3 regions of the Planifilum fulgidum genome follow, and region 1 is predicted to be linked to each of the others. Evidence: riboswitches for the same ligand, from Rfam matches in the RefSeq annotation. Region 1 holds a riboswitch; each other region holds the start of a gene.
What was found. A riboswitch is a leader RNA that binds a small molecule or an ion and turns the genes downstream of it on or off. The one in region 1 is predicted to bind thiamine pyrophosphate.
Positions count from the first base shown of each region.

Region 2: it holds a riboswitch for thiamine pyrophosphate, as region 1 does, so the genes downstream of both, thiC (phosphomethylpyrimidine synthase ThiC) here and BM063_RS13995 (MTH1187 family thiamine-binding protein) in region 1, are expected to answer to the same signal.
Region 3: it holds a riboswitch for thiamine pyrophosphate, as region 1 does, so the genes downstream of both, BM063_RS01490 (thiamine phosphate synthase) here and BM063_RS13995 (MTH1187 family thiamine-binding protein) in region 1, are expected to answer to the same signal.

Region 1 covers NZ_FOOK01000030.1:2,859-6,130, forward strand. The annotation lists gene BM063_RS13985 (ABC transporter substrate-binding protein) at 1-374, opposite strand, end outside; gene BM063_RS13990 (ABC transporter permease) at 438-1,226, opposite strand; gene BM063_RS13995 (MTH1187 family thiamine-binding protein) at 1,232-1,528, opposite strand; TPP riboswitch at 1,606-1,720, opposite strand; gene BM063_RS18045 (hypothetical protein) at 1,861-2,133, opposite strand; gene BM063_RS18050 (hypothetical protein) at 2,347-2,622, opposite strand.
Region 2 covers NZ_FOOK01000046.1:7,314-10,585, reverse strand. The annotation lists gene thiC (phosphomethylpyrimidine synthase ThiC) at 1-1,663, opposite strand, end outside; TPP riboswitch at 1,887-1,999, opposite strand; gene BM063_RS16325 (ATP-binding cassette domain-containing protein) at 2,236-3,066, shown strand.
Region 3 covers NZ_FOOK01000002.1:95,669-98,940, forward strand. The annotation lists gene thiO (glycine oxidase ThiO) at 1-1,033, opposite strand, end outside; gene BM063_RS01490 (thiamine phosphate synthase) at 1,078-1,746, opposite strand; TPP riboswitch at 1,742-1,848, opposite strand; gene BM063_RS01495 (DedA family protein) at 1,957-2,574, opposite strand; gene BM063_RS01500 (NADH-quinone oxidoreductase subunit D) at 2,664-3,272, opposite strand, start outside.

The sequences.
Region 1 (3,272 bases):
GCGAATCCCGAGGTGTTATGCTGCAGGATGGCCGCGATCGACACGATGGGCACTCCCTGGGCCCGGGCCTGGGTCACATATTCCTGGGAGCTGATGCCGAAGGGGGCCTTGCCGGCACCCACCAGTTCGTTGGCCGAGGTTTTGCCCGGGGTGACAATCTCCACTTCCAGCCCCTCTTCGGCAAAATAGCCCTTGCTCTGGGCGACGTACAGGCCCGTGTGGTTGGTGTTGGGCAGCCAGTCCAGCATGATGGTGACTTTCTTTTTGCCCCCGGACGGGGAATTCTCGTCGGAAGTCCCGCCGCACGCCGACAAAACCAGCGTGAGGACCAGCATGAGAATGGATGCGGTGCGGATGCTTTTCCATCGTTTCATCGTAAGTTGCGCGCTTTTCGGCAGAAAGGCCGGGAAAGCCGCTTTTCCCTCCTTTTGCTGAAATTATTTTGCCGACTGGTCGTTTCGGCTTTGTTTCCAGGGAACCGCCAACCGTTCCAACAGGCGGATCAGGAAAAACAGGAGCCAGGTCCAGAAAGTGATGGCCAAGATGGCCACGAAGACCCGGTCCGCGGCGAAGGAATGCTGCGCCCGGACCAGGAAGACGCCCAGGCCCACATTGGCCCCCAGCCACTCGGCGATTACCGCCCCGAGGACGCTGTAGGTGGCGGCGATTTTCACCCCCGAAAAGAAGGCGGGCAGGGCGTGAGGGAAGCGGACCATGCGGAAGATCTGCCAGGAACTGGCCCCCATGGACCGAAGCAGCCGAACCATGTCCGGATCCGCCGAGCGGAGCCCGTCCGCCGTGCTGACGACCACCGGGAAAAAGGTGACCAGGGCGACGACCAGGACCTTGGGCAGCAGGTCGTACCCGAACCAGAGGATGAGCAGGGGAGCGACGGCGATGACCGGCACCGTCTGGGTGCCGACCAAGAGGGGATATAGCCCCCGCTTCAGCCAGGGAGAAAGCTCCATCACCATCGCCAGCAGCCACCCGGCGGCGATTCCCGCCGCGAAGCCGAGGGCCGCCTCCTGCAGCGTCGGTCCCGTGTGGCGGAGGAGGAGGGGCATGTCCGCCGCCAGGGTGCGCAGGATGTCGGTCGGGGCGGGAAGAAGCCATTTTTCCACGCCGGTGAGCCGGACGCCTCCCTCCCACAGGATCAGCAGGAGAAGGAGAATCGACACCGGCGGTCCGATCCTGCGAAGGTGCCTTTGCCACGGAAGGATGGGCACGCCGGTCACCCCTTCCGGTATTTGCCCACTTTTTCATCCCAGTTGAGCCCGGAGGGCTTGTAGTCGATTTTGACGATGCTGATCACCCGATCGCTTCCCGCGGCGATCACCGCCTCCTGGGCCCGCTTCACCACGTCCATCAGCTCGTCGTAGTCTCCCTCCATCGTCGTGTCCAGGGGTCCCACCTCGTAGCGGACGCCCGATTCCCGGATCACATCGATCGCCTTGTCCACCAAGGCGTAGATTTCTTCATCGGTTTTTCCCCGGGGCAATATCTGCAAGCTGACGTTGGCATTCGCCATCCGATCACCTCCCAAAACGTAAAAAAGCCGACCCGGTTTTGGATCGGCATGGCCCACGAGCACTCTCCACCCGTCAAACGGATGGAAGAGGCAAATTCCCTGCGCTGGCATTATCCAGATCAGGTTCGGCGGGTCGGTGCCGATCCGGGCACCCTCTCAGCCGGGCTTCCCCCAGCTCCCCGTTGCCTATTCAGTTTCAGCTACAACATACCACATGTCCCGCGGGTTGACAATGCGTGTGCACATGGGGATTTTTCCCGGTCTGATCAAAAAGGCCATTTTGCTCCGCCCTGCCAACCGGTGTTCCTTTTTTCGAATTGAAATGGAAACGGTCATTTGAAGTCCCGCCCCGCGGCGGGGGGATCGCCATCCGGTTTCCATGCCCGCGACACATCGACAAACCGGTCGCCTTGAAGGAGGGGAACCTCCCCGAACGCATCCATTCGGGCGCAGAAACGGACATCTTCCGCAAAGCCGCGCAAGCGGAGTTCCCTGCCGCCGGCGCAATCCCAGATCAACTCGGCAAGGGAATTCCGCACGGATCGAAAAGCTCCCATAAAGACCCGGGCTTTCGGTGAAAGGCTTCTTCTCAGCCGGGACAGGATCGCCCCGGCCCCAAATCATCCTCGATTCCCGGACGGAGGCGGTTTTCACCCTCTCGGGCATCCGCCCATTGTACACCGCACGGTACCACCGTGATGTCGGTGCCGGTTTGGGCGTGGATTCGTTCGGCTGCGTCGTCAACCGCCGAGACGTTGAGCAGGGACCGACCAACAGGGCGGACGCCTTTGCGGCGGCCGCGGAACACGCCGCTCCGTTCAGGGAAACGGGGGATAAGGAGGGGCCGCCCGGTTCGGCGGCCTCTTTTCGGTCCGCGACGAGGGCGGCTTTTCGTTTTTTCGCAAACCGTTCCGCTTGTCCGTCCCGGGCCGGCGGTGGGGAAAGATCCACGGCGTGAAGTGGAACGCCGTGACGACGGTGGAGGAAAAACTCAGGACATCGACAATGACGGTGATGTCTCCCCGTTCGGCGGCCTCCCTAGCTCCCCGCAGTCCCCATTCCACCCGGCACATATAGGGGGATTGGCTGTACACGAACCGCTACCTCCCGTCTCATAGAAATGGGGATGTTCTTCAGTCCATCCCACCGATCAAGCGGATTCGTTGTGGTCCGGGCAAGAAACCTCGGGCTGAAGCTGGTGAATCTTTCGGCGCGGTTGATTAACACGACCGTCTGGTTGAAAGCGGCCGCTTTCGCAAATCGAAAGGTCCCGCGGGCCGATTGTCCAGAGAGGGAGGGCCGAACCATGCGGACATGTTGCCACCCGGTGTTGCTCGCCTCCTTTTCATAACGATGCTGATGCTGACCGGCCGGAGTTGAGCGGGGCAGCCTGCATCCGTCCGGCGACGGATGAGAATTCGGCCGCGATCCGCGACACTTTGACGCGAGGCGGAACGCGCGGAGAGCGCTTCGCATCGGCCGGCTCTAAAGGATGCAGTGATGATCATAAGTCCAAAAATGGATTGCCCGCTTTTTATGACGGGTGGAATTGCCCATGCCATCGAAGTTCGGCGGTTCGGCCCGGATGAGTTGAGAAAAAGGCGGGATTGCAGCACGATCCCCGAAGGACGAAATCAACGGGAACGGCGCTTGCACCGGGGTTTCCTTCTCGTTTTGAAATAGCCCTTCCATGCAAAACGGATGCATACAAAAGGACAGCCGGTTACATCACTTCGGTTGCCTT
Region 2 (3,272 bases), on a different contig from region 1:
CCTTTTTCGCGGCGTATTCCCGGAGGTCCTGCGAGATGCGCATGCTGCAGAACTTGGGGCCGCACATGGAGCAGAAGTGGGCGGTTTTCGCCGGTTCCGCCGGCAGGGTTTCATCGTGATAGGCCCTGGCTCTTTCCGGATCGAGGGACAGATTGAATTGGTCCGTCCAGCGGAATTCAAAACGGGCTTTGGACAAGGCGTCGTCGCGAAGCTGGGCGCCGGGATGCCCCTTGGCCAGATCCGCGGCATGAGCGGCGATTTTGTAGGCGATGACCCCTTCCTTCACATCTTCCTTGTTGGGCAGCCCGAGGTGTTCCTTCGGCGTGACGTAACAGAGCATGGCGGTGCCGTACCAGCCGATCATCGCCGCGCCGATGGCGGAGGTGATGTGGTCGTAACCCGGGGCGATGTCCGTGGTGAGGGGGCCGAGGGTGTAGAAGGGCGCTTCGTGGCAGATTTTTTGCTGAATCTCCACATTTTCCCGGATTTTGTGCATCGGAATGTGGCCGGGTCCCTCGACCATCACCTGCACATCGTATTCCCAGGCGATTTTCGTCAGTTCCCCGAGGGTTTTCAATTCGGCGAACTGCGCCTCGTCATTGGCGTCGGCGATGGAACCGGGCCGCAGGCCGTCCCCCAGGGAGATGGCGATGTCGTATGTCCGCAGGATTTCGCAGATCTCCCGGAAATGGGTGTAGAGGAAATTCTCCTGGTGGTGGGCCAGACACCAGGCGGCCATGATGGAACCGCCCCGGGAGACGATGCCGGTCACCCGGTTGGCGGTCAGCGGGATGTACCGGAGCAGGACGCCGGCGTGGATGGTGAAGTAATCCACGCCCTGTTCCGCCTGTTCGATCAGGGTGTCCCGGTAAATTTCCCAGGTCAACTCCTCCGGTTTGCCCCCCACCTTTTCCAGGGCCTGATAAATGGGGACGGTGCCCACGGGGACCGGCGAGTTGCGGATGATCCATTCGCGGGTGGTGTGGATGTTTTTTCCCGTCGACAGGTCCATGACCGTGTCGGCACCCCAGAAGGTGGCCCACCGCATTTTTTCCACTTCTTCCTCGATGGAGGAGGAGACGGCGGAGTTTCCGATGTTGGCGTTGATCTTGACGAGAAAATTTTTCCCGATGATCATCGGCTCGCTTTCGGGATGGTTGATGTTGGCCGGAATGATCGCCCGCCCCCGGGCCACCTCTTCCCGAACGAATTCGGGGCTGACGTTTTCCCGGATGGCCACGAATTCCATCTCCGGAGTGATGATCCCCCGGCGGGCGTAATGCATCTGTGTCACGGCGCGCCCCGGTTTGGCCCGGAGCGGTCGGCGCTTGAGTCCGGGGTACGGTTGAGAGGGACTTTCGGACTTCGAAGAATACCCGTCGTCAATCGGTTGCGGTTGCCTTCCCTCGTATTCCTCCACATCTCCGCGCCTTTCGATCCACCGGCGCCGGAGCGGGGGCAGTCCCTTCCTGACGTCGGTCTCCACATCCGGATCGGTCCAGGGGCCGCTGGTGTCGTAGACACGGACCGGAGGGTTTTCCCTTTCCCCGAACCGGCCGGTGGTCGGTGAAAGCCGGATTTCGCGCATGGGCACGCGGATGTCCGGCCGGGATCCCTGGATGTACACCTTTTTGCTCGCCGGAAAGCGGAAGTCGTTGGACATTCCTTCTCCTCCTCCTTCTTTTGAACGGTTTGGCGCACACCAACGGAAGGGGCTTGAGAAGGGAGAAGGGGTCCGTCGGATTCGGTTCGGAGAGATGATGCACCGTTTCTTCATCTTCTGGATTGAACGGAAATGCCGTCGGATTTAAAAACCATTCCAAGAAAAAACCGCATGCCCGCAGGCATGCGGCGAACGGAACCCGCACCGCCCCGAAAAGGGCGCCGGGCCCCCTTGTCTCCATCCCTGCGCTGGCATTACCCAGATCAGGTTCAACGGTCGGCGGCAGATCCCCCGCCCTCTCAGCCTGGCTTTCCCCAAGCTCCCGTTGGATATGCGGTTGTCGCTTCGAAAGTATCACATCCCCCGCAACGGGTCAATCAGCCGAAACGACCGCTGCGGCCCTTTAAAATTATTGAACACGGTTAAAAGAGATTTAACCGTCCGAATCTTAGCCAAATGCGGGGGGAGGCGGATTTATCCGATGGATCAAGAGATTGGAAAAGACCCTTCTTTCTGCCCGGGTTTTCGGGTATCCTTAATGATAGGTGCATCGGATGAAAGGATGAAAGTCCTTGCGGATTGAGTGGTCTCATCTCAACAAGGTTTATGCTTCCAAAAACCATCCGCGGTCACGCCGAATCGGCCTTCTCGATTTTACCGCCGCCGCGAGGAAAGGCATCACTGCGATTCTCGGTCCCGAAGGCTCCGGAAAAAGCACGCTGTTGCAGCTTACCGCCGCCCTGCAGGTCCCTGACGACGGGCGAATCACCTACCAGTTGGAGGACGGCGAAACGGTGATCTGGTCCCGGGGACGCGCGGCCGCCGCGGGCACCTCCGCCCTGGGAAATTTGAAATCCCGCATGATATACATTCCGCCCATGCGCCGGATGAACCATTCCATCTCTCTCGAAAAATATCTCTTATACCGCGCCCAGCTCAGCCAATTGCCCTATCCCAGGAGGCGCGTCGCCGAGCTGATCGCCGAATGGGGATTGGCCGCCGTCCGGCGCGCCTCCCTTTCCGCCATCCCGGGGGAAATGGTGAAGCGGGTGTTGCTGGTTGAGATGTTGCTCCGGGATCCGTTGATCGCGCTGCTGGACGAGCCCACGGCGGGGCTGGACCACTGGGGAAAACGGCTTTTGTGGCGGGAATTGCGCCGCCTCGCGCCTCACCGGATCATTTTGGTCGCCACCCGGGATCTCCGCTGGGCGGAATGTGCGGATGACCTGCTGCTGATGGAGTCGGGCACTTGTCGCCGGATGGGACCCAAAAAACTGTTGACGGCCAACGTGCCGGAAGGGACGGTGGCCGCTTGGTATGAAATGATGCAGACTTTTGCCAATCATCGTTCCCGTTCCCGCAGGGCAGGCTTGATCGCCGAGCGGCGGGAAAAGGGGTACTGACCCGGCCCGCCGCGTCTTGTCGGAGCCTGAAGGGTGGCGCGGCCTTCCGCCGCCCGGATCGCCTCGGCGTAAAGGGCGGATTCGGTGGTTCTCCGGGCGCCTTCGGCGGGCGCGGAACATTTCCGACTTCCCGGATCAGGGGGTGAAACCGGCCGGCACGGGATGTGCCGGTTTTTCTTTTGGCAAAATAAAAGCAACCAAGCACG
Region 3 (3,272 bases), on a different contig from region 1:
GGCCGGTGACGGGACTGAGCAAAATGCCGTTGCGGAAATGGCCGGTGGCGACAAACAGATTGCGGTAGGGTTCAAACTTCCCGATAAAGGGAAGGCCGTCGACGGACCCGGGACGGACGCTGGACCAGGCGCGGATAAACGTGCTGTCCGCCAATTCCGGGACCAGCCGGACCGCTTCCGAGGTCAGTTTCTGAATGGCGTCCATCGTCACCCATTCGGTAAAATCGCCGGCCCGCTCCGTCGCCCCCACGATCACCTTGCCGTCCGCTTTGGGGACCAGGTAGCATCCCTCCGCAAACAGCGTCCTTTCAAAGAGCGCCCTTCGGGGATATACCGCCAGGGATTCCCCCTTGACCGGAACCACCGGCAATCGCAATCCCAATTTCCCCGCCAGCGCGGCGCTCCAGGCCCCCGCCGCCAGCACCACGTGCTCCGCCTGAAACGTCCCCCGGTCCGACTCCACCCTTTCAATCCGGTCCTTTCCGGCGCGCAAGGCAGTCACTTCACACCGCTCGATCAGTTCGGCCCCGAGCAGCTCTGCCGCATAGGAAAAGGCCCGGGTCAACCGGGAAGAGGAAACATGGGAATCCCCGGGGATGTACAGCGCCCCTTCGATCCGGTCGGACACCGCCGGTTCCACGCTCCGAACCCGATCCCTGTCCCACCAGTCCGCCGTCCCGCCGCGTTCGCGCTGCCAAACCCCCCGCTTATAAAGCGCCTCGGCCTCTTCCCGGGTCCAGGCGATCCGCAACACGCCCGTCCGGATCAATTCGATGTCGATGCCGGTCAGACGATACAGCTCCGAAGCCAAATCGGGAAACATGGACCGGCTCTTCACGCACAGCTCGCTCAACGGCCCCGGTTCGGCCATCTCCACCTGGGCTCCCAATATCCCCGCGGCGGCGGACGAGGAGTGGGAGCCGATCAGATCCCGCTCCAGGACGGTGACCCGCGCTCCCCGCTTGGCCAGATAGTATGCGATGGAACAGCCGATCACACCACCTCCGATCACCACCACATCCCGCTCATGCAACCTGTAGCCCCCCTTTTTTCTCCTCTCCGGCGCACTCCGGATGGTCACGATAGGCGATCCAGCCGTGCCCTCATTCGACGGGCCGCCCCTTCGGGATTCGGACTGTCCATCAGAGCGGAAAGGACGGCCACCCCCGCACAACCCGTCTCCATCACCCGGGGAATCCGCTCCGCGTTGATCCCACCGATGGCCAGAACCGGAACCTTCACGGCCCGAACCACCCGGGAAAGCAGTTCAAGCCCCTTCGGTGGAATCCCCGGCTTGGACGGAGTGGAAAATACATGGCCGAACATCAGGTAGTCCGCCCCCAGGGCGGCCGCCTGTTCCGCGGCCCGGACCGAATGAACCGACACCCCCACCCGATGCCGGCAACCGACGATTTCCCGCACCCGATCCACCGGCAGACCCGCTTCCGGCAAATGGATGCCGCAACCAAGCGCCATGGCCACATCCAGCCGATCATGAACGACCAGCTGTCCTGAAGTCAAAAGCCCTCGCTCCAAAAGCCTGCTCCCCAAGCGATACATCTCCCGGGCGGTCCGGCTTTTCCACCGCAGGTGGACCTGGTCCACCCACGGCCGGACCTTTTCGACAACGGCCACAATGTGGTCCGGCAAGTGGCGGTCCCCGGTGACGAGATGAAGTCTGGCTCCGATTCCCGTCTCCCCCTTTCCTGCAAAAAACCGGTATCCTGGTGGATACCGGCAACGCACGCAACCGCCACATTCCTTGCGCTGGTATTACCCAGGTCAAGTTCAAAGGGTTGGGGCGCAAACCCCTCTCAGCACCGTACAGGTGCACCCCCAGTGGACTCCTTTCACGTTTTTCTATTATTCTAGCAGTCCCCCGCAAAGGGCGTCAAATCGCATCCCGCATCCGCCCTTCCGGAAGAGGGGGCGCGATTTTCCGAAAGCCTCCCTTCATCATTTGGGGCGGGAGGACCCGGCCCGGTTCTGGCTTATCGACCAGCAATACCAGGCGAGAAACCCTCCCGCCAGGATCAGGACCAACAGAAACACCGGCCCGAGACGGTTAAGGAAATGAAACACCAGTTCCCAGCTGGAACCCAGCACATACCCCAATCCGATGAAGGTGGCGCACCAGACCACCGCCCCGCAGTAGGCGTACAAACCGAACCGGGCGTAAGAAAGTCTGGATATCCCGGCCAAATAGGCGGTCAAATGACGGACTCCCGGGATGAAGTAGCCAAAAAACAATACCCAGTTGCCGTATTTCCGGAACAGAAACTGAGTGATCCGGAGCCTTCTCCGCGTGATGAAGAGTTTGCTTCCGTATCGCTTCAGGAGAGGATAGCCGAAACGCGTTCCCAGTACGTAGCTGAGGGTGATTCCGCCGACGGAGCCGGAAAGGGCGCTGATGTAAGTGAGATACAGATTCAATTTCCCCTCCGACGAAAGATACCCGATGAAGGTCATGAAGATTTCATCGGGAAGAGGAATGCCGGCGATTCCCAGGATCAGAAAGAAGACAATCCCGATATATCCGTACTGCAACAAAAACTCGGCCCATGTCTGTTCCATTCAGTTAACCCCGTTTTTGATCAAGTTCAGACCGCGCTTGTGAAAAGCGGTTCCAGCCTCATCAAGGGGACGGGAACCGCTTCCGCTTCTCAACCGTCAACGTCACCGAGCACGATATCCACCGCACCGAGGATGGCGATCAAGTTGGCGATGTTTTCCCCTTCCAACAGCTGGGGCAAAATCTGCAGATTGTGGAAGGACGGCCGGCGCCAATGGATCCGCCAGGGATTGGCTTTCCCTTTGCTGATCAGGTGAACGCCCAGCTCTCCCCGGGGGTTTTCCACCGCCGTGTACACTTCCCCTTCCGGCGGGCGGATCAACCGCGGCACTTTCGCCATGATCGGCCCTTCGGGGATCTGCTCCACCGCCTGTTCGATGATCCGCAGGGATTGACGGATTTCCTCCATCCGGACCTGGAAGCGATCGTAACAGTCCCCCTCGGTGGCAATGGGAACATCAAAATCGAACCGGTCATAGATCGAATAGGGCTGATCCTTCCTCAAATCCCGCTGAATTCCCGTGCAACGGAGGCACGGACCGGACAATCCGTACTGGACGGCGGTTTTTGCGTCGTATTTGCCGACTCCTTTGGTCCGGTTGATGAAGATTTCGTTGCCCCCCACCAGTTCGAGATATTCTTCGTGACGCTCCCGCAGGTAGGAAACCAGATTGCGCACCTTGTCCAGCCACCCTTCGGG